Regions from separate parts of the Catenuloplanes atrovinosus genome, predicted to be linked through region 1. Evidence: predicted binding sites of a transcription regulator. Region 1 holds the regulator's gene; each other region holds the start of a gene.
What was found. Region 1 encodes HrcA, which represses chaperone genes, less so after heat shock. Its sites were predicted from a motif close to GGTTNGCACNCTCNNNNNGAGNGTGCNAACC; they were not measured.

Region 1 (7,673 bases):
ACAGCCACGTGGGCGGCGTGCGCTGGTGGAACGTCAAGCACCCCGCGGCGTACGCGAAGCGCCTGGCCGCCGGCGAGACGCCCGCGCTGGCCCGGGAACTGCTCACCGACGCCGACCGGCACCTGGAGGACGTGATGCTCCGGGTCCGGCTCGCCGAGGGCCTGCCGCTCGCCGCGCTGGACGAGGCCGGTCGCGCCGGGGCCAAGGGCGCGCTGGTCCGGGGCCTGCTGGAGCCGGACGCCTACGACGCGGGCCGGATCGTGCTCACCCGCGACGGCCGCCTGCTCGCCGACGGCGTGATCCGCGACCTGCTGACATGAAGAGACCCCGCGGCCGGGTGAGGTCGGCGCACGGGGTCGGGACGGAACTCGTCCTGTCTACTTCACGACACGCCAGGTCATCGGGTACGTGTACCACTCGCCGTCGTTGACCTTGATGGTCGCCATGATGCCGAAGATCACCACGACCAGCCACACGATGCCGGGCAGGAAGAACAGCAGACCGAACGAGCAGGCCGTGAGCACCAGCGAGACGAGCGCCGCGATGCCCCAGGTGATCTGGAAGTTGAGCGCCTCGACCGCGTGCGCGCGGACGACCTGCGACTCGTTGCCCTTGACCAGCATGACGATCAGCGGGGCCAGGAAGCCGAACAGCACGCCGCCGATGTGGGCGAGGATCACCCAGGTCTTGTCGTCGTTCGCGTAGTTGGCCTTGGCGCCGGAGTAGCCGGGCTGGCCGAACTGCGGACCGTAGCCGGCACCGGGCGGCGCGCCGTAGCCGCCGGGCGGGGTGCCGCCACCGGGCGGGGGACCGTAACCGCCGGCCGGCGGCGGGTAGGCACCACCACCGCTGGTGGGCGGCGGATACGCCCCAGCTCCGCTGGTGGGCGGCGGGTAGGCGCCACCCCCACTGGTGGGTGGCGGGTATGCCCCTGCTCCGCTGGTGGGGGGCGGGTATGCCCCGGCTCCGCTGGTGGGCGGTGGGTATGCCCCGGCTCCGCTGGTCGGTGGTGGGTAGGCCCCGGCCCCGCTGGTCGGCGGCGTGGGGGGCGGGTACCCACCGCCGTCCGGGGGCGGTGGCGTGCTGTACGACGGCGGCATAGGAGCGGTCGGGTCGTTGTGACCCGGGTAGCCCTCACCAGGCGGACGAGGCGGTTCGGTCATGCCCGCCACGGTAGAGGGGTCGATCAACTCAGGCCAGTACCCGGTACCGCCCGCCTCCGGCGCGCCTACCAGATATCAGAAATATCGCATATGTAGAGCAAAGTGATCATCGCTTCTCGCGCACGTGCGACGTAGACTGGCACTCGCTACAGTCGAGTGCCAGCAGTGCAGCAGCATCGGCGAGAGGATCCTGGGGGACCGGCGGGAAGGTAGGTTGGCGATGCCATTGGACGATCGCAAGCTCGCCGTTCTGCGCGCGATAGTCGAGGACTACGTCGCGACGCAGGAGCCGGTCGGCAGCAAGGCCCTGGTCGAGCGGCACAATCTCGGCGTCTCCCCGGCCACCGTGCGCAACGACATGGCGGTGCTCGAGGAGGAGGGCTACATCCGGCAGCCGCACACGAGCGCCGGCCGCGTCCCCACGGATCGCGGCTACCGGCTGTTCGTGGACCGGCTGTCCCGGGTCAAGCCGCTCAGCCCGGCCGAGCGCCGCGCCATCGAGCGGTTCCTGGCCGGCGCCGTCGACCTCGACGATGTGGTGCATCGCACTGTCCGGCTCCTGGCGCAGCTCACGCGGCAGGTCGCGGTCGTGCAATATCCCAGCCTGGCCCGGTCGTCGGTGCGTCACCTGGAGCTGGTCCAGGTCTCCACCACCCGGCTCATGCTGGTCATGATCGCCGACACCGGCCGGGTCGAGCAGCGCCTGGTGGAGCTGCCCGAGCCGACCGACACCGACGTGGTGCTCGACCTGCGCACCCGGATCAACGAGAAGCTCTGCGGCAGTCGCCTGGTGGACACGCCGGCGCTGGTGGAGACGCTGCTCGACGAGATCCGGCCGGAGCAGCGGCCGACCATGGCCGTGCTCTCGTCCGTACTGCTGGAGACGCTGGTCGAGCGGCGCGAGGAGCGGGTTGTCCTGGCGGGCACCGCGAACCTGACCCGGGGTGGCATCCTGGACTTCCACGGTTCGCTGCGGCCCATCCTCGAGGCGCTGGAGGAGGATCTGATCCTGCTCAAGCTGTTCGGGGAGGTCGAGCCGACCACCACGCGGGTGATGATCGGCGACGAGACCCAGGTCGACAACCTGCGGTCCGCGGCGGTGGTCAGCACCGGCTACGGGCCGCACAGCACGATCGTGGGCGGGTTGGGCGTGCTCGGCCCGACCCGGATGGACTACCCCGGCAACATCGCGACGGTGCGAGCCGTGGCACGCTACGTGAGTGAACTGCTGGCGCAGAACTAACCGCCGGCATTCCTGATCCAGACAGACATGGGGACACCGAACGCAGTGGCCAGGGACTACTACGGGATCCTCGGCGTGAGCCGGGACGCGACCGACGACGACATCAAGCGGGCCTATCGCAAGCTGGCCCGCCAATACCACCCGGACGTGAATCCGGATCCCGAGGCGCACGAGAAGTTCAAGGACATCAACGCGGCGTACGAGGTGCTCTCGGACGACAAGAAGCGTCAGATGGTCGACCTCGGCGGTGACCCGCTGGCCCCCGGCGGCGGTGGCGCCCCGGGCGGCCCCGGCGGTGCGGGCCCGTTCGTCGGGTTCCAGGACATCATGGACGCGTTCTTCGGCTCCGCGGCCGGCGCGACCCGGGGCCCGCGCCCGCGCACCCGCCCGGGTGCGGACGCGATCCTCCGGCTGGAGCTCGACCTGCAGGAGACCGCGTTCGGCGTCGAGGCGCCGATCACGGTCGACACCGCGGTCATCTGCACCACCTGCTCCGGCGCCGGCACCGCGGCCGGCACCCACCTGGCCACCTGCGAGACCTGCCAGGGCCGCGGCGAGGTGCAGTCCGTGCAGCGCACGTTCCTCGGCCAGGTCGTCTCGTCCCGGCCGTGCACGGTCTGCCAGGGCCACGGCACCGTCATCCCGAGCCCGTGCCCGACCTGCGCGGGCGAGGGCCGGGTGCGCACCCGCCGGTCGCTGACCGTGAAGATCCCGGCCGGCGTCGAGGACGGCATGCGCATCCGCCTCGCCCAGCAGGGCGAGGTCGGCCCGGGCGGCGGCACCGCCGGTGATCTCTACGTCGAGATCCACGAGCGCCCGCACGACGTCTACTCGCGCCGCGGCGACGACCTGCACTGCCGCGTCACCGTGCCGATGACCTCGGCCGCGCTCGGCACCCGGCTGACCATCAAGACGCTGGACAGCGAGGAGCAGATCGACGTCCGCGCCGGCACCCAGCCGGGCGCCACCATGCGAATCCGCGGCAAGGGTGTCCCGCGCCTGCGCGGCCAGGGCCGCGGCGACCTGTTCGTGCACCTCGACGTGCGAACGCCCACCAAGCTCACCTCCGACCAGGAGCGCATGCTCCGCGATTTCGCCAAGACCCGCGGGGAGGACGTGGCCGAGCTGTCCAAGCAGGGCGGTTTCTTCTCCCGCATGCGCGACGCCTTCAACGGGCACTAGCGGGTGTCGGCGCCACTCTTCCTCGTCGAGTCGCTGCCCGCGGCCGACGAGTGGACCCTGGACGGCCCCGAGGGACACCACGCGGCGAACGTGCAGCGCCTGACCGCCGGCGAGGAGCTGATCCTCGCCGACGGTCGCGGCGGCACCGCGCTCGCGCTCGTGCTCGCGTCCGGCAAGGGCAGCCTCAAGATCAAGATCGTGTCGCGCGGGTACGCCGAGAGTCCGGACCCGCGCCTGGTCGTGGTGCAGGGCCTGCCCAAGGGCGACCGTGGCGAGCTGGCCGTCCAGGCGATGACCGAGACCGGCGTGGACGAGATCATCCCGTGGTCCGCCGGCCGTTCCGTCACCGTCTGGAAGGGCGACCGGGGCACCAAGGCCCGCGACAAGTGGGCCGCCACCGCGCGCGAGGCCGCCAAGCAGGCCCGCCGCCCCTGGCTGCCCACGATCGCGCCCGGCGCGCTGAGCACCGCGCGCGTCGCGGACCGGCTGCGCGGCGAGGCCGCCGCGTTCGTGCTGCACGAGGAGGCCACCGACCGCCTCAGCCACGTCCCGTTGCCGGCCGCCGGCGAGATCATCCTGGTCGTCGGCCCGGAGGGCGGCATCGCCCCCACCGAGCTGGACGCGTTCGCCGACGCCGGCGCGCGTCCCGTACGCCTCGGTGATCTGGTCCTGAGAACCTCCACCGCCGGGGTGGCCGCGCTCTCCGTCCTCTCCGCCCGCCTCGGCCGCTGGTGACCGCCGTGCCCGGCGTCACGGTGCGCCCGCTGGCCGTGGACGACCTGGACACGGTCGTCGCGTGGTTCGCCCAGCCGCACGTGGCCCGCTGGTGGGAGGCGTCGACCGAGCCCGCCGCGGTCCGCCGTCGTTACGCCGACCGGATCGCCGGCCGCGAGCCGACCGAGGCCTTCGCCATCGAGTCCGGCGGCCGCCCGGTCGGCCTCATCCAGCGCTACCTGATCGAGGACCACCCCGACTGGGCCGACGCGCTGCTCGCCACCGGCGCGTTCGCCGTCCCCGCCGCCGGCATCGACTACCTGATCGGCGATCCCGCGCTGACCGGCCGCGGCCTGGCCGCCGCCGCGATCCGCCACCTCGCACCGGCCACACTCGACCGCCACCCGCACCTCGAGGCCGTGGTCGCGGCGCCGTTCACGGCGAACGTGGCCTCCTGGCGCACGCTGGAACGCGCCGGCTTCACCCGCACCTGGTCCGGCCCGATCGCCGGCGTCGACTCGCACCTCTACCTGCTGCGCCGTTCGTGAACGTTCCGTGTGCGTACCGGCAAAGGCCTTGCTCTCGATCCACACCGGATAGTTGACTCTCGTCGGCCGGCGCGGATCCGCCGGTCGGAGAGGAAGCACACGTGAAGAGGACATGGGTCGCGGCGATCGTCGCCGGCCTCGGCGTCGTGCTCGGATCACCGGGCATCGCCGCGGCCGCCTGGCACTCCGGCTCGGCGCCACGGGTGGTGACCGGCTGGACCGACTCGGCCGCGCCCGGTGTGGCGTTCCCCAACGACAACCGGACCCATCTGCCGCTGGGCACCTGGCAGGACGAGGCCGGGGTGTCCCACACCTCCCGCGTCTACGCGACGTTCGATCTCTCCCGCTACGACGGCGCGCTGGTCACCGGCGGAACGGTCTACGTCACCGAGCGGACCGCGGCCGACTGCACCAAGCGCTCCATCGAACTGTGGCGCACCGAGCCGGTCCCGGAACCGCCCGCCTGGGATCGGGCGCCGGCCGAGCTGGCGCAGCTCGACGAGATCCAGACCCCGGAGTACTGCCCGACCGCGCGGATCGGCTTCGACGTCGGCGCCGCGGTCGCCGAGGCGAGCGCCGCCGGGCAGCGGCTCATCACGTTCGTGCTGCGGGTGTCCGCCGCACACGAGGCCGACCCGGCGTACGGCCGGCGGCTCAACTGGTACAACGACGTCGCCCTGAGGCTGTCGTACAACACCGTCCCCGCGGTCGACAGCGACAACCTCTTCACCACCGGCCGGTCGTGCGTCAAGGCCGCGCCGTACCCGGCGATGGGCACCGCGGCCCTGCAGGCCCGGCTGACCGACGCGGACGAGGGGGAGGAATTGACGGCCGAGTTCGCGGTCTGGCCGGTCGGCAGCCCGGACGCCCGCCGGACCTACCTGGACTCCACCGAGCGGGAGTCCGGCCGGGTCGCCACCGTCACCGTGCCGGCTGCGGACCTGGCGCAGAACCAGGCGTACGGCTGGCAGGCGCGGGCGCTCGACGGGACGGAGACCTCGGCCTGGTCGGACACGTGCTACTTCACCTGGGACGGCGTCAAGCCCTCGGCGCCGGTGGTCACCTCGACCAACTTCCCGGCGGGGGACGCGCCGGGCCCGGCCGGCGTGAAGCCGGTCTTCGTGCTCGACGGCCACGGTGACCCGGACATCGCGGGCTTCCAGTACGACTGGTACGACTGGGACACCACCTGGCCGTGCCTGCGCGAGATCAAGCCGGGTCGGTACGGCCAGTGGGAGTGCACCGACCCGCTGGACGCGCCGGATCGGGTGCGGGCCGACAGGCCGGGCGGCACGGCCACCGTCGCGGTCAACCCGGACTCGTACCGCTCGATGTCGCTCTTCGTCCGGTCGGTGGACCTCGCCGGCAACGTCTCCGCGCCGGCCCGCTACGACCTCAACGTGCCGTGGTCCATGCCGGACGTGACGGCGGAGAGCGGCACGCCGGAGTGGAACCGGCCGGTCCAGCTCACGATCACCCCGGCGCCGGGCGTCACGGCCACCCGGTATGAGGTCGTCCGCGGCCAGAACGCCGCCGAGACCGTCGTGCCGGACGCGGACGGTGTGGCCCACTACAGCCTGGTCGCGACCGAGGTGAACGGCGAGTACGTGACGATCCGCGGCATCGGTGCGGACGGCTTCGTCTCCATGGCGGCGACCTGGAGCTACGCCTTCACCCCGGAGCCCGGCATCCGCGCCGACGTGTACGACAACACCGTCTGGCCACCCGGCGGCGGCGTCGGCGTGCCGGGCACGTTCACGTTCTCCCCGCCGCCGGGCTGGACCGAGGTGGCCGAGTACCGCTACTCCTTCGACTGGGAGAGCGAGCCGGCCGTGGTCCCGGCCGGCGCGGACGGCCGGGCGACCGTCACCTGGACGCCGGAGGCGGAGGGGCGCTACCGCCTGATGGTCTACGCGGTGAAGGCCGACGGCACGTGGAGCGAGTACGGCGCCTTCTACAACTTCGAGGTGCCGGCGGACGCCGGCTGACCGGCCGGGCCGGCGAGCTCCTCGATCAACGGGAACAGCAGCTCGGCCCCGCCGCGCGTGTCGGGGAACATCTCCAGGCCGGACAGCTCCTCCCGGGCGTACCAGCGGAACGGCAGCTCCGGATCGGTCGTCGGCGAGGCACTCCCGGCGACGGCCAGGTAGAGGTGGTCGACGTGCACGTGCGCGGACGCCAGGCGCCTCTCCGGCGGCACGTCCTGCTCCGTGATCCACACCGGCACCGGTACGCGGGCCGCGGCCGGATAGCCCGGCAACGAGCCCGCGTGCGGCGCGAGCAGGGTCGCGGCCAGCCCGGCCTCCTCACGCACCTCCCGGAGCGCGGCCTCCGCCGGGTTCTCGCCCGGCTCCACGTGCCCGCCCGGCAGCATCCACCGCCCGAACCGCGGATGGCGGATCAACCCCAGCCGCCACCCACCGTCCACGCGGCCGAACAGGAACACGCTCGCGGTCGCATGCTTGATCACACCCACCCGCCCATCCTGCCGGACGCCGTGCGACCGCCGGGCGTGGCCGGTCAGATGCTCAGTTCGGTGGTCAGGCGGCGGTCGTGGAGGGAGTGGGCGGCCTCGACGCGGTAGGTGCCGGGGACCGCCTGCCAGCCGTCGTCCCAGATCTGGAAGGCGCGTGGCGGCAGCGGGATGCGGGCCTCCACGGTGTGGCCGGGGGCGGCGGACACCGGGGCGAAGCCGGCCAGCCAGCGGTCCGGGCGGTCGACCGTGGTGCCGACGGCCGCGCCCAGGTAGATCTGGACGATCTCGCGGCCGGGGCGGGAGCCGGTGTTGCGCAGCCGGACCACGACGGTGCCGGCGTGCGCGGG
Region 2 (7,673 bases), 2.0 Mb from region 1:
TCAAGACCGACGCCGGTACGAAGTCGCTGTCCTCGGCCTACGACTACTCGTTCGGCATCACCGTCACGCCCAACACGGCGCCGTCCAACACCACCGTGACGCTGGACGTGCTCGGCGCCGGTTTCGAGGATCTGGCGCCGTTCGGCACCGGCAACGCGGCGAGCGCGCACGTCTACCTGGTGCGCGGCGGCTCCGGCACGGCGACCGCCTACAACCCGCTGGAGACGACCGGCGGCAGCGGCATCAAGACGGTCGGCCAGATCCAGGAGTGCACCAGCGTCCTGGTGATCAGTGACCTGGAGCTGCTCTGCACGCTGGATCTCACCAACAGCGTGACCAACACCGACCCGCCGACCCCGACCGGCAACCCGGTGCCGAACGGCACCTACACGGTGACCGTGGTCAGCAGCGGCGTGGTCGGTGACGCCACCGCCGTGGCCGACGTCACGCAGTCGCTGATCACCAGCGGCTCGACGTTCACGGTCTCGCCGTACTGATCCGGCAGGTAGCCGTACCGCACTGAGGCGGCGCCCGGGGCTCACGCCCCGGGCGCCGTCGCGTGTGTCAGCCGAGCTTGCGCCAGGCCGCCTCCAGCGCCTCGATGCTCCGGACCCGGGACGGCTTGCCGTCCACGTTCACCGCGACCGTGTAGACGCTCCTGGTGGCGCTGACCCGCCAGCAGATCAGCAGCGTGGACCGCGGCTGAGCCGGCAGGTCCGGGCTGAGCCGGATCCTGTTGGTGCACCGCACGTCGCCGATCCGCTCGTTCTCCTCGGTCACCCAGGACAGCTCGCGGTACCCGGTCAGATCCGCCCGCGCGGACGCCACCTTCAGCCGTTCCTTGTCGTCCGGGGAGGCCGTCTGGACCACCTGCACCTCCGAGTCCTTGACCGCGGTGCTCTGCGGCTGCGCGCGCAGAGTCTTGGACGGTTGCGGCAGCGCGGCCGCGCCGGGCTGCTCGTTCCGCTCCGACCGCGCGGTGGCCGCCGGTGCCGGGACCGCCCTCGTCGCCGCCGTCGGGGCCGCGGCGCCGGGCCGCGGCGACACCGGGGCGGGGGCCGGCGCGGAGGGGGCGGCGCCGGCGGTCGCGGAGGGCGGGACCGGCAGGCCGGAGGCCGTCGGGATGAGCGGCACCGACGGGACGACGGTGGCCACGCCCGGCGGCGGCGCGGGGTCCGCGGTGGAGATGGCGACGGGTTCGTTCCGGCCCTGGGTGGCGAGGATGACGCCGCCGACGCCGAGGACGGCGAGCACGCCCGCGGCGCCCGCGATCAGCTGCTGCTTCGGCCGCCGGGGCCGGTGCGCCACCGCGGAGGTGTAGGTGCTGCCGTCGTCCGGCTCCGGGCCTTCGGCGGTGGGTTCCGTGCCTTCGTTGCGCATGTCGGTCCTTTGCGGGTTTCGGCTTGGCCGGGCCACCCGCGGAGGACGCGGATGCAGCCCCGAAATCCCAGACTTTCACGCGAAACGGACATTTTCCGCAAGATCGACGCTCGTGGAGTCGCCGGTGGAACGGAAACGGGCGGGCCGCTCGCGCGACCCGCCCGTTCGGTGAAGCTCGGACTCAGAAGTCCATGCCGCCCGCGTCGGGGGCACCGGCCGGGGCCGGGGTCTTCTCCGGCTTGTCCGCCACCACGGCCTCCGTGGTGAGGAACAGCGCCGCGATCGAGGCCGCGTTCTGCAGCGCCGACCGGGTCACCTTCGCCGGGTCGATGATGCCGGCCTTGAGCAGGTCGACGTACTCACCGGAGGCGGCGTTGAGGCCGTGACCGGCCTCCAGGTTGCGCACCTTCTCCACCACGACGCCGCCCTCGAGGCCGGCGTTCACGGCGATCTGGCGCAGCGGGGCGTCCAGCGCGACCTTGACGATCTGCGCACCGGTCGCCTCGTCACCGACGAGGTCCAGCTTGTCGAACGCGGTCTTGCCGGCCTGCACCAGGGCGACGCCACCACCGGGCACGATGCCCTCCTCGACGGCCGCCTTCGCGTTGCGAACGGCGTCCTCGATGCGGTGCTTGCGCTCCTTGAGCTCGACCTCGGTGGCCGCGCCGACCTTGATCACCGCAACACCGCCGGCCAGCTTGGCCAGACGCTCCTGCAGCTTCTCGCGGTCGTAGTCGGAGTCCGACTTCTCGATCTCGGCGCGGATCTGGGCGACCCGGCCGTTGATCTGGTCGGCGTCACCGGCACCGTCGACGATCGTGGTCTCGTCCTTGGTGACCTGCACCTTGCGGGCACGGCCGAGCATGTCGAGGCCGACACCCTCCAGCTTGAGGCCCAGCTCCTCGGAGACGGTCTGGCCGCCGGTGAGGATCGCGATGTCGGTCAGCATCGCCTTGCGGCGGTCGCCGAAGCCCGGGGCCTTGACGGCGACGGACTTGAAGGTGCCGCGCACCTTGTTGACGATCAGGGTGGCCAGGGCCTCGCCCTCGACGTCCTCGGCGATGATCAGCAGCGGCTTGCCCGACTGCATGACCTTCTCCAGGATCGGGAGCAGGTCCTTGACCGAAGAGATCTTGCTGTTCGCGATGAGGATGTACGGGTCGTCGAGGACGGCCTCCATCCGCTCCGCGTCGGTCCAGAAGTAGGGCGAGATGTAGCCCTTGTCGAAGCGCATGCCCTCGGTGAGCTCGAGCTCCAGGCCGAAGGTGTTGCTCTCCTCGACGGTGATGACGCCTTCCTTGCCGACCTTGTCCATCGCCTCGGCGATGATCTCGCCGACGGTGCTGTCACCGGCGGAGATGGAGGCGGTGGAGGCGATCTGCTCCTTGGTCTCGACGTCCTTCGCCAGCTGGCTCAGGCCCTCGGAGACGCTCGCGACCGCGGCCTCGATGCCCCGCTTGAGGGCCATCGGGTTGGCACCGGCGGCGACGTTGCGCAGGCCCTCGCGAACCAGCGCCTGGGCGAGGACGGTCGCCGTCGTCGTGCCGTCACCGGCCACGTCGTCGGTCTTCTTGGCGACCTCCTTGACCAGCTCAGCGCCGATCTTCTCGTAGGGGTCCTCGAGCTCGATCTCCTTGGCGATGCTCACACCATCGTTGGTGATGGTGGGGGCACCCCACTTCTTCTCGAGCACCACGTTGCGGCCCTTCGGGCCCAGCGTCACCTTGACGGCGTCGGCGAGGGTGTTCATGCCCCGCTCAAGACCGCGGCGCGCCTCCTCGTCGAACGAGATAATCTTGGCCATACGGCGATGTCCTCCTGGACGCTCACGGCACCCGGACTTTTCCCGCCGGCTGCCGCCTGCTGACGCACCATCGAACGACGTCACATGGACGCCTCCGTCGGCCGGGCCGGATAAGCCCGCGACGACCGGCCCCGCCCTCGTGAGCCGCCTCCTGACGACCCGCTCGGACGTGACCCCACCGTCCCGACCTGTTGGCACTCACCATCAGCGAGTGCCAGAACCTTTTTTAGCACTCTGCCCATGCGAGTGCAAGCACGATGCGTGGTCCCGCGACCGCGCGGAGGACCCGTTCAGCCGAGTTCGTCCGCCAGTTGCGCGGTGGTCAGCGGCGCGGACGCCGCCCGCTGCTCCGCGTAGGTGAGCAGGGTGCCGATGATCTGGATCGCCTGCAGGGGCAACATCACCAGGGCCAGCACCACGCCGCCGCCGGCGGCGAACGCGAGGATCGTGGCCGGGTCGGTGAGCACCGCCATCGGGATCTGGAACAGCGTGCTGACGATGCCGCTGGCGAACTGCACCACGCCGTAGACGATGATCACGCGCACGATGATCGTCAGCGCGTTGCGGTGCAGCGCGCCGAACGACGCGCCGAGCCCCTGCCGCTGGAAGATCACGACCGGCGCGAGCATGGCCAGGCCGAAGGCGACGTAGATGCCGGGCAGGACGCAGGCCACGATGCCGAGCACGAACAGCAGGCCGCCGAGCAGCGACCAGCCGACGAGACCGAAGCCGCGCCGGACGCCGTACCGCAGCGCCGCACCCAGCCCGGCCGGCTGCCCGGTGGCGGCCTCGCGGACGATCGCCCAGGTGCTCGCGGCGATGCCGACCACCTGGACCCACAGGCTGACGAGGAGGAGGGCGACGCCGCCGGCCACGAGCGCGGCGCCGACCGCGATCGTCACGCGCGGGGGCGGCGGCGAGTCGCCGAACGGGTCCGGACCGATCAGCCGGTCCGGCAGATCCGGGTTGGAGATCAGCACCGCGACGATAATCCCGACGGCGACCAGCGCAATCCCGATGCCCGGCAGGAACTGGGTGACAAAGATGATCGAAAAGACGCTTCGCCAGCTGCGTTTGAACGTGTCGCTGATCCGCGAGACCCAGCCGCTGACTCCGGCGCCGGGCGGGGTGACGAGCGGATCGTTCACGTCGTACTGAGGCTGATAGTAATAAGGTTGCTCGATAGGCGGGTAACCCACCGGTGGCGCTCCTCAGGAAAAGCTGTCTGATACAGCTAGCGGCTCATGCTCGCATTACGAAGCCGAATAAGAGTTTGAAGCTCATCAACATGCCGGGGTGGGGTGCAACCGTGCCCACACGTGAGCAGGGCGCCGCCTCAACGAGTGAGGAGCGACGCCCCGAATGGGAGATGGAGAGGTCGGCCCGGTCCGGGCCGCCACCGGCGAATCAGGCGATGACCCGCACCTTCTCCGCCTGCGGTCCCTTCTGACCCTGCGCGATCTCGAACTCCACGCGCTGCCCGTCGTCCAACGCCTTGTAGCCGTCCATCTCGATCGCGGAGAAGTGGACGAAGACGTCCTGCCCCCCGTCAACCGCGATGAAACCGTAGCCCTTTTCGCTGTTGAACCACTTGACGGTGCCCTGTGCCACGGTGCACTTCCTCACTTCAATGGTGCTGGTTGCGCCAACCCCCCGGCTTAAGCAACTGCTCATCCGGGGCCGCCTGATCCGGGTCCGTCTGGGTCCTCGAAACACTGCGGCCGAACCGCACGCTACACGAGCAACACCAACCGTGCACTACCCTAAAACGGACACCGTGGACGCAGCGCTTCCGCCCGCGGCTACTGATGGTGATCGTTGCCCGGCCCGCCAAGGAACGATCCCGGACGGTTCCTTCTCGTCGATACCGGTTGCCCGATCCCCCGCTTCCGGGTAGGCAGAGCAACATGACCAGCACCATTGCCCCGGTACGCCACCCCGCCCCCGTCACGATCGCGCGCGTTCGGGTCCCCGACGCCGCGCGAATGCGGGCGCTGCGACTGGAAATGCTCGCCGATTCTCCGCTCGCATTTCTGGAAACGGTGGCGGATGCCGCGGCACGGCCGCACGAGGATTTCCGCGCACAGATCGCGCACAACATCCGATCGGGTCTGGCCGTCCAGTTCGTGGCCGTCGAGGATGGACGGTTCGTGGGGCATGCGGGCGGGATCGTGCTGGCCTCGGACCGCCGGGTGACCGTGATATTCGCGGTCTACGTGACGCCGCGGCTGCGCGGAACGGGGCTGGTCGGAGAGCTGATCGAGGCGGTGGCGCGATGGTCGCGGGACGAGCGGCGGCCGGAGCTGATGCTGGAGGTGGTGACCGGCAACGACCGCGCGGTCCGGGCGTACGAACGACTCGGTTTCCGCGACACCGGCATCCGGGTACCACATCCGACGCTGCCCGGTCTGACCGAACTCCAAATGCGACGGCGGGCCTGAGCGGAATGGCACGGCGGACACAAAACTCCACACAGATACGTATCAATTACGGAGAGTGAGGACATGCGGGCGCGGCACGTGGGTCGGACGGCACTGACCGCCATAAACGGCACGACGCCGATCGGGCTGCTGATCGCCACGGCCGCCCGCGCCCGGCTCCGTCGCGGGCCGGGCGGCGTGCTGATCGCGGGCGAGTGCCGCCGCCCGGCGCTGCGCCGCACGTTCACGGTCGGCTCCGTGATCCTCACCCGGCGGCCGGCCGAGTGGATGCTGCACCCGGACCAGGCCGAGCTGCTCGCGCACGAGACGCGGCACGTCGCCCAGTACGCCGGGCTGGGCCCGCTGTTCTTCCCCGCCTACTGGCTGGCCTGCGGCTGGTCGTACCTGCTGACCAAGTCGTACGGCTCGCGGAACTGGTTCGAGCGGCGCGCCGGCCTGGCCGCCGGCCGGTACCGGGAGAACCCGCTGCGCCCGTGGGCCACGCGGCTGCGCCGGACACGCGCCGACCAGGGCGCACCCTAGGGCGGGTTCGGCGGATCTCGCCGAGCCGAGGCGAGGTCCAGCTGTCGTCCGGGTGTGCGGCGCGGAAGTCCGGATACCGGTGCTGCATGTGGGCTTCCGCGACGTGCGGTCAGGCGGCGGCTGGGCCACGCCGCAGGCCGGCGACGATCCGCCAGACAGGCCCTAGAAGCGCCGCTGCCAGTCGATCGTCGCTCCGGCGGGACGGAAGCCGAGCGCCGCGTTGATCGCCATCATGTGCGTGTTCGCGGCCGAGTTCCAGGTGTGCAGGTGGCGAAGTTCGGGCGCTTTCGCCCGTACCTGCAGATGGTTGTGGATTTTGACGGCCATCCCGAGGCGGTGACCGCGGTGCGCCGGGTCGACCAGCGTGATCTGCTGCCAGCCCCACGAGACCGGCTCGTCCAGCTGCTCGATCATCGTCCAGGCGACGAGCCGGCCGGTGGCGTCGTCCCGCATGGCCGCGTGGAACAGCGTGCCGCCCTTGTCGCGGTAGCCCCGCTCGTAGGCGCGGATCACGGACGGGTCCGGCTTCTCCGCCTCCAGCTCCAGCTCGCCGGTCGGCGCGTCGAGCAGCAGCCGCCCGTTCAGATAGGCGATGTCCTCGACGTCGGCCTCCGGCACCTCGCCGGTCCAGAGCACCGGCGAGTATCCCGCCGTGTGCGGCGTGGCCTGCGACAGGAGTCGCTCGACCGGTACGTCGTCGAGGTCCAGTGCCTGCCCGTGCGCGGTCGAGGCGCGCCGGTAGCCGAGCGCCTCCGCGAACGCGGAGCCGTGACCGGGGCGCGCCGGGCCACCGGGCAGCGACTCCGACGTGGTCGCCAGCACGGTCGTGCGGCCCTCGCCGCGGACGATCCCGGTGAGGTGCTCGTGCAGCGCGCGGCCCGCGCCCCGGCGGCGGTGCTCCGGCAGCACGTGCACCTCGATCATCGCGGTGTCCCGGTTCCGCTCGTCCGGCAGGACCAGCAGGCCGGTGCCGACCGCGACGCCGTCCGCCCGGGCCAGGAAGCCGAGCCGACGCTCGCCGACCTGCGGATTCCGTAACCGGGACAGGTATCGGCGCTGGCTGAGAACGGGCAGGTCCGGGGTGTCGGTGCGGCCGGCGAGGCGCATGATCGCCGTCGCCTCCCCGCACTCGGGGTCGTCGGCGAGGTCGACGGCGGTGACGCGCAGGCTCATGCCGTGCACCCTGCCCGGGAAGCCCGCGATCTGGCGAATGAATTTGGTCGGGGAGACGCTCGCACAGCACCTCGATGAACGATCAGCACTGGGTCGTCGAGTCGGCGGAAGAGATTGTCGCCAAGCTCAGGATCCGCAACTCTTACGGCGTCGCGTCTCCCCGCACGGAGCATTTTGCGGTGTAGCGAGAATCACGTCAAGGCTTTCCGCTACGCGTCGATCAACAGGCCACCCCGGAGGGTGATCAGTCAGCCGAGCAGGCCCGCCTCCCGCGCGGAACGCAGCGACGGCTTCACCGTGTGCGTCGGCCCCACGAGGCTAGCCACCGCGTCCAGCGTCTTCAATCCCTCGCC
Region 3 (7,673 bases), 850 kb from region 1:
CGCCGGCGCCGCGTTCACCGGCACCGGCAGCGTCACCGCGGCCCGCACCTCCGACACGCTCAGCCGGGTGGACAGCCACCGCCCCGCATAACCCGCCACCGCCGCACCGGCCACCACCAGCCCCGCCGACCTCAAGAACCGCCGCCTGCCCTCCGAATCGGGCCACGCGGCCCGGCCACCCGACGCCGAGCCACCCACCGTGGTGGCGCGGGCCTCCGTGACGACCGTGGCTGAACGCGCATCCGTGGCTGGGGCCGCAGCCGCCCCCGGACCCGCGTCCGAGGCTGAGGTCGCGTCCGCGTTCGTGGCTGAGGCCGCGCCGTGAACCGTTTCGGGCAGGCGCCGGAGCAGGAACCAGCCCGCCGCCAGCGACCACGCCACCGCCGTCAGCGAGGGCAGTGCCCAGGCCGCGTCGGCGCCCGGCCGGGTCAGCGCGGCCGCCACGCCGATCGCGCCGAACAGTGCGGTGCCGCCCACCGCGTAGCCGAGCGACCGCACGGCCAGCGCGCCCACCCCGGCCGCGGCCAGCGCCAGCAGCAGCATGGTTCCGACGATCAGCGCGGTCTTGTCGTGCACGCCGAACACCGCGATAGCCGCGTCCTTCACCGCCGCCGGGACGTGGTCGACCACCACCCCGCCGACCGCCACCACCGGTGCCGACCTCGGCCCGGTCAGCACCGCGGCCAACTCGGCCACACCCAGCCCGGTCGCGGCCGCCGCCACTCCCGCCAGCGCACCCCACCGGGCCGGGCGGCGGCCGGTGACCGTCGTCGGCGCGGCCGTTTCCGTCGTCATCGCCACGCCTCAAGTCTGCCGCGCCGCGGCGCGACGGCCCGGACGCCAATCATTACGGCTCACGAACGGAAAACGCCCCGGAGCCGTCGGCTCCGGGGCGTTCACAGGGTCGGGTCAGAAGCCCGGGCCGTGCTGGTGGCCGTGGCCGTGGGAGTGGCCGTGGCCGCCCGCGGCGGCGGGCTCGGGCTCGGCCGGCTTCTCGGCGACCAGGGTCTCGGTCGTGAGCAGCAGGCCGGCGATCGAGACGGCGTTGGCGACGGCGGAGCGCGTCACCTTGACCGGGTCGATGATGCCGGCGGCGGCCAGGTCGACGTACTCGTCGGTGGCCGCGTTCAGGCCGGTGCCCCACGGGGAGTCGGTGACCTTGTTGACCACGACGTAGCCGTCGTGGCCCGCGTTCTGCGCGATCCAGCGCAGCGGCTCGACGAGCGCCTTGCGGAGAATCCGGACACCGGTGGCCTCGTCGCCGGTCTTGCCGAGGTCGCCGTCGAGCACGGAGGCGACCTGGACCAGCGCGGCGCCGCCGCCCGGGACGGTGCCCTCCTCGACCGCGGCCTTGGTGGCGGCGATCGCGTCCTCGATGCGGTGCTTGCGCTCCTTCATCTCAACCTCGGTCGCGCCGCCGGCCTTGATGACGGCGATGCCGCTGCCGAGCTTCGCGAGACGCTCGGAGAGCTTCTCCCGGTCCCAGTCGGAGTCGGTCGCCTCGATCTCCTTCTTGATCTGGGCGACCCGGTCGGCGACCTCGGCGGAGTTGCCGCCACCGTCGACGATCGTGGTGTTCTCCTTGTCGACGACCACGCGGCGGGCGGTGCCCAGCTGGGAGATCGTCGTCTGGTCCAGCTTGTAGCCGAGCTCGGGGGCGATGAGCTCCGCGCCGGTGGAGATCGCGATGTCCTGCAGCATGGCCTTGCGGCGGTCGCCGAAGCCCGGCGCCTTCACCGCGGCGACCTTGAAGGTCTTGCGGATCGCGTTGACCACCAGCGTCGCGAGCGCCTGGCCCTCGACGTCCTCCGCGATGATCAGCAGCGGCTTGCTGTCCTGCAGCACCTTCTCCAGGAGCGGCAGGATCTCCTCGACCGTGGAGATCTTCGAGGTGGTGATCAGGATGTACGGGTCCTCCAGCACCACCTCCTGCGCCTCGGCGTCGGTCACGAAGTTCGGCGAGATGAAGCCCTTGTCGAACTGCAGGCCCTCGGTGATGTCCAGCTCGGTGGCGAGCGTGGAGCCCTCCTCGACGGTGATGACGCCGTCGCGGCCGACCCGGTCCATCGCCTCGGCGATCAACTCGCCGATCGTGGCGTCCTGCGCGGAGACGGTCGCGACGTGCGCGATCGCCTTGTGGTCCGCGACCTCGACGGCCTTCTCGATCAGCGCGTTCGACACGGCCTCGACGCCCGCGTCCAGCCCGCGCTTGATGCCGGCCGGGTTGGCGCCGGCCGTCAGGTTGCGGATGCCCTCGCGGACCAGCGCCTGGGCCAGCACGGTCGCGGTGGTGGTCCCGTCGCCGGCGACGTCGTTGGTCTTGGTCGCCACCTCCTTGACGAGCTGCGCGCCGAGGTTCTCGTACGGGTTGGTGAGCTCGATCTCCTTGGCGATGGTGACGCCGTCGTTGGTGATCGTCGGAGCGCCGAACTTCTTGTCCAGCACGACGTTGCGGCCGCGCGGCCCGAGGGTGACCTTTACGGTGTCCGCGAGCGCGTTGACGCCGTGCTCGAGCAGGTGGCGGGCGTCATCCGAGAAGCTCAGGATCTTCGCCATTGTTGTCCCTTCACGGACTTGGAAACTGCGGTCACGCCGTCGGGCGCGATACCGCTGGAGAACCGCCTATGGGCGCAGACAGCCCCGGCCCCCGCGAAACGGGTTCCGGGGCTGACCGCAGGAATTACTTAGTAAGTCACTTCTCGATGACGGCGAGGACGTCACGCGCGGAGAGCACGAGGTACTCGGCGCCGGCGTACTTGACCTCGGTGCCGCCGTACTTCGAGTAGATGACGGTGTCGCCGACCTTCACGTCAACCGGGATGCGGTTGCCCTTGTCGTCGACGCGGCCGGGGCCGACGGCGACGACGGTCCCCTCCTGCGGCTTCTCCTTGGCGGTGTCGGGGATCACGATGCCCGACGCCGTGGTGGTCTCGGCCTCGTTCGCCTGGACGAGGATGCGGTCCTCGAGCGGCTTGATCGCAACCTGGGTCGCGGTAGTCACGGGCATACCCTCCTGGGGTACTGGTGTCGTTACCGGCCACGCACGCGGGAACGCGCGCGGGACGGCGTCAATCTGCCTCATGCCACCGGGCGGGCCGTCGTCGCGGGTGCCGGACCGCCAGGCGTTGCTCCCGGAACGGGTCCGGAAGGCTCAGGGTGCTCCCGGGAACGGGCCCGGAAGGCTGGCACCCACCCATGGCGAGTGCTAACGGAAGGTTATTCCGGGGGCTAGCACTCCGTCAAGGAGAGTGCCAACACCCCGCGCGCCGCGGCGATCACCGCCGCCCGGAGGATGAGGAACGTGGAGTGGGAGCAGCTGCGTACGCCCGAGGGAGAGGCCGCGCTGGCCGCGGCCGAGGCGGCCGGTGACGGGGACGCGCTCGCCGCGGCGGCCGCGCTGCGCCGGGCCGGGATCGCGCCGGACCTGGCCGCCGCCGCGCTGACCCAGGCCGAGCTGCGCCGCCGGGCGACCGCGAAGTTCGGCGCGGACGCGGCCGTCATGTTCTTCACCCGGGCCGGGCTGGAGCAGGCCACGCGCGCACCTGTGGCGGCGCGCCGGGCCGCCCGGCTGCACGCCGCCGGCGTTCGCGCGCTCGCCGATCTGGGTTGCGGACTCGGCGCGGACGCGATCGCCGCGGCACGGCAGGGCATCAGCGTGTACGCCGTGGAGGCCGACCCGCACACGGCGCGGCTGGCCGAGGCGAACGCGCACGCCCTGGGGCTGGCCGACCGGATCTCGATCACCACCGGCGACGCCACCGAGGCGGACGTGAGCGCGGTGGACGCGGTCTTCTGCGACCCGGCGCGGCGCGCCTCGCGGACCGGGCGGCGCGTCTTCGACCCGGCGTCGTTCTCGCCGCCGTGGGACTTCGTGGCCGGGCTCGCCGCGCGCGTGCCGCGTACCGTGCTGAAGCTCTCCCCCGGCATCGACCACGCGCTGATCCCGGAGGGCGCGGAGGCGGAGTGGGTGAGCGTGGGCGGCGACGTGGTGGAGGCCGCGTTCTGGTGCGGCCCGCTGGCCGGGGTGCCGCGCCGCGCCACGGTGCTGCCGGACGGCGGCGAGCTCACCGGCGCCGCGGACGTGCCCGCCGAGGTCGGCGAGATTCGGCGGTACGTGTACGACCCGGACGGCGCGGTCGTCCGCGCGCACCTGGTGGCCGCGTTCGCGGAGCGGGTCGGCGGCGTGCTCGCGGACCCGCTGATCGCGTACGTGTACGCGGACACGGCGACGCCGACCCGGTTCGGCCGGTGCCTGGAGGTGCTGGACGTCATGCCGTTCTCGCTGAAGCGGCTGCGCGCGGAGCTGCGGCGCCGCGCCGTGGGGCGGGTGGAGATCCTGAAGCGCGGCTCCGCGCTCGACGTCGCACAACTGCGCCGTGACCTGCGGCTGAGCGGGCCCGAGGAGCTGTCTCTGGTGCTCACCCGGGCCGCCGGAGCACCTGTGACGCTGCTCTGCCGACCCGTACCGTCGGTCAATCTGTCCTGATCTGCCCCGATAAGGGGCTCCGGCCCGGCATAGTGGAATCTGATCCTCCGCAGCTGAAAGGGCCTCGTATGCGCCGCGGTATCGCCACGCTCACCGCCACCGTCGTCGCGGCCGGCCTGCTCACGGCCTGCGGAGGTGATGACGCGGGCGAGGCGCCGGTCCCCAAGATCGGCGTGATCCTGCCGGACAGCACCTCGTCCGACCGCTGGGAGACGGCGGACCGCCGGTTCCTGGAGAGCGCGTTCGAGAAGGCCGGCATCCCGTACGACATCCAGAACGCACAGGGCGACAAGGCCGCGTTCCAGTCGATCGCCGACCAGCAGATCACCAACGGCGCCACGGTACTGATGATCGCGAACCTGGACTCGGACACCGGCAAGGCCGTGCTGGACAAGGCGAAGAGCCGGGGCGTGGCCACGATCGACTACGACCGGCTCACGCTCGGCGGCGGCGCGGAGTACTACGTCAGCTTCGACAACGTGCAGGTCGGCAAGCTGCAGGGGCAGGGGCTGCAGAAGTGCCTGACCGCGAAGAGGGTCGCCAAGCCGACGATCGCGGAGCTGCACGGCTCCCCCACCGACAACAACGCCACGCTGTTCAAGGAGGGCTACCAGTCGGTGCTGAACCCGCTCTACGCGAAGGGCACCTACGTGAAGGGCCCGGAGCAGGCGGTGCCGGACTGGGACAACACGCAGGCCGGCACGCTCTTCGAGCAGATGCTGACGCAGAACCCGGCGATCAGCGGCGTGCTCGCCGCGAACGACGGCATGGGCAACGCGGTCATCACCGTCCTCAAGAGGAACAACCTCAACGGCAAGGTGCCGGTCACCGGCCAGGACGCTGACGTGCAGGGCCTGCAGAACATCCTCGCCGGCGACCAGTGCATGACCGTCTACAAGGCGATCAAGGAGGAGGCGAGCGCCGCCGCCCAGCTGGCGATCTCGCTGGCCAAGGGCGAACGCCAGGACGTCACCGGCAAGGTCACCGACCCGCAGAGCGGCCGCGAGGTCCCCTCCGTCCTGCTGGCACCGAAGGCGATCTTCGAGGAGAACGTCAAGGCCGTGGTCGACGACGGCTACGTCACCCGCAGCGAGCTGTGCACCGACGCCTACGCCGCCGCCTGCCGCCGGCTGGGGATCACCTGACCGGCTAGTGTCGTCCCTCGTGGCCAAGTCTGCGAACAAGACCGGCGGCACCCCCGCGACGACGCTGCTCACCCGGCAGAAGGTGGCTTTCACCGCGCACACGTACGAGGTCGATCCCAAGGCCACGTCGTACGGTGAGGCGGCCGCCGCCGCGCTCGGCGTACCACCGACCCGCCTGTTCAAGACGCTGGTCGCGACCGTCGACGGCCGACTCGCCGTCGGCGTGGTCCCGGTCTCCGCCTCCCTCGACCTGAAGGCCCTGGCCGCCGCCCTCGGCGGCAAACGCGCCGCGATGGCGGACCCCGCCGCCGCCGAACGCGCCACCGGTTACGTGACCGGCGGCATCTCCCCGTTCGGCCAGCGCTCCCGCCTCCCGATCGTGGTCGACGCGTCCGCGGAGGCGCAGGAGACGGTCTTCGTGTCGGGCGGGCGGCGGGGCCTCCAGATCGAGATCCCTCCCGCCGCCTTCCCCTCCGTCGCCGGCGCCATCTTCGCCCCCATCGCGACGGCTTGACCGCCGCTTCGATACGTCGCGCTCCCGGCGTGGGGGTGCTCGGCCCGCGCAAGCCGGTTCCGTGATCGAGCGCGCTTTCTTCCCTGATCAATTCGTGGCGTCGACTACGCATACACCGCGGCTTCCACCGTGAGCGGCGTGCCTGGATAGCGCTTATCGGGCATGAAGGGCTATCGCGCGGCACCGTCCCGTCGGCGGACCCGGCAGATCCGCCGTACCCACCCGAGACGCCATCCGACCGGCGGTCTCCGGTCGAAGGCCCGGCGCGTTCCCTGGACCAGTCCGAAGCGCGTGAGCAGGACATTGTCCGGCACATCCGTCGTGGTTCGCCGTGAAGTGCTACCGCCGTGGCGCAGGCCGACGCGCGCCGGCGGCAGTGTGGCGCAGCCACAAAGGCGTCGGCTTCACTACGGTCACGAGCACATTCGATATGTGGGCATGCCGCCTGCCACGCCCCGACTCGCCATATGCGGCGCCTTTTCTGCGGCAATTGCGTGCCGGCACCACCCGGCAGGGACGATCGATTCAATTCGCGGGAAAGGGCACAACCACGCACTGCACATGAGGACATTGCCCTGGGCCGCCCAGCCCTGGGCGCGATAGTCGAGATTCCTGCGACCGTGCCGGCTTGCCGAACATGTGGATAAGGCGAAATTTCCCTCTAAAGCGCTCGAAGGGCAGCCTGGCCGTCCCAACGACCGGCACACCGGTGCAAGAGCCATCCGCACCAACAGCCCGCGGCCCCTCGCCGGCCACCTCGCACGACCGACGCATCGACCGACAGCCCCATCGCAAGCCGCGCGGCACGAACCCACGCCCACCACACGCGGCACGGCACGAACCCACGCCCACCACACGCGGCACGGCACGAACCCACGCCCACCACACGCGGCACGGCACGAACCCACGCCCACCACACGCGGCACGGCACGAACCCACGCCCACCACACGCGGCACGGCACGAACCCACGCCCACCACACGCGGCACGGCACGAACCCACGCCCACCACACGCGGCACGGCACGAACCCACGCCCACCACACGCGGCACGGCACGAACCCACGCCCACCACGCGGCACGGCACGAACCCACACGCCCACCACAGCGGGCCTGGCCCCGCCCGGCGAGATCGCCCGCCAGACGATCAATACCCGGGCGCGCGGCGGAGCCGCTCGTTCGTCCGGCAAGGGTGCGGGCGACGGTGGGATGAAGGGGGCATCCTTCCCGGCGGCGGGAGGCGTACCGCGTACCGGCGAAGGGCCTTGGATCTTGAATTTTCGGAGACGTGTCGGGCGCGTTGCGGAATTGTTATGCCACTAAACAAAAGTGGGGGTTGTGCCGTGGGCCACAGGCGAAATACGTTGCCGGGCACAACAAACCGACGACACCGCAGGGAGTTCCACCACACCGAAAGGACCATGCACAATGCGCAGAGTCCTGACCACGCTGGCCGTGGCCGGCCTCGCCGCCGGGACGCTCGTCGCCTGTGGCGAGGATGCGGGCGGCGGAGAGGCACGACCCGCCAAGA

Region 2: a site for HrcA is predicted at 3,409-3,439, ahead of groL (chaperonin GroEL). Genes of this name have one in related genera too.
Region 3: a site for HrcA is predicted at 3,227-3,257, ahead of groES (co-chaperone GroES). Genes of this name have one in related genera too.

Annotation. Positions count from the first base shown of each region.
Region 1 is NZ_JAVDYB010000001.1:6,060,566-6,068,238, reverse strand. Features, by position in the region: gene hemW (radical SAM family heme chaperone HemW) at 1-320, shown strand, start outside; gene J2S41_RS26845 (DUF4870 domain-containing protein) at 378-1,163, opposite strand; gene hrcA (heat-inducible transcriptional repressor HrcA) at 1,384-2,406, shown strand; gene dnaJ (molecular chaperone DnaJ) at 2,452-3,588, shown strand; gene J2S41_RS26830 (16S rRNA (uracil(1498)-N(3))-methyltransferase) at 3,592-4,323, shown strand; gene J2S41_RS26825 (GNAT family N-acetyltransferase) at 4,329-4,850, shown strand; gene J2S41_RS26820 (hypothetical protein) at 4,952-6,838, shown strand; gene J2S41_RS26815 (NUDIX hydrolase) at 6,805-7,326, opposite strand; gene J2S41_RS26810 (beta-glucosidase) at 7,371-7,673, opposite strand, start outside.
Region 2 is NZ_JAVDYB010000001.1:8,033,285-8,040,957, reverse strand. Features, by position in the region: gene J2S41_RS35835 (beta strand repeat-containing protein) at 1-497, shown strand, start outside; gene J2S41_RS35830 (hypothetical protein) at 565-1,380, opposite strand; gene groL (chaperonin GroEL) at 1,562-3,184, opposite strand; gene J2S41_RS35820 (hypothetical protein) at 3,475-4,332, opposite strand; gene J2S41_RS35815 (cold-shock protein) at 4,592-4,795, opposite strand; gene J2S41_RS35810 (GNAT family N-acetyltransferase) at 5,092-5,625, shown strand; gene J2S41_RS35805 (hypothetical protein) at 5,689-6,147, shown strand; gene J2S41_RS35800 (GNAT family N-acetyltransferase) at 6,310-7,320, opposite strand; gene thrC (threonine synthase) at 7,569-7,673, opposite strand, start outside.
Region 3 is NZ_JAVDYB010000001.1:6,910,160-6,917,832, forward strand. Features, by position in the region: gene J2S41_RS30740 (molybdopterin-dependent oxidoreductase) at 1-795, opposite strand, end outside; gene groL (chaperonin GroEL) at 910-2,556, opposite strand; gene groES (co-chaperone GroES) at 2,693-3,001, opposite strand; gene J2S41_RS30755 (class I SAM-dependent methyltransferase) at 3,293-4,486, shown strand; gene J2S41_RS30760 (sugar ABC transporter substrate-binding protein) at 4,555-5,631, shown strand; gene ybaK (Cys-tRNA(Pro) deacylase) at 5,651-6,145, shown strand; gene J2S41_RS30770 (sugar ABC transporter substrate-binding protein) at 7,571-7,673, shown strand, end outside.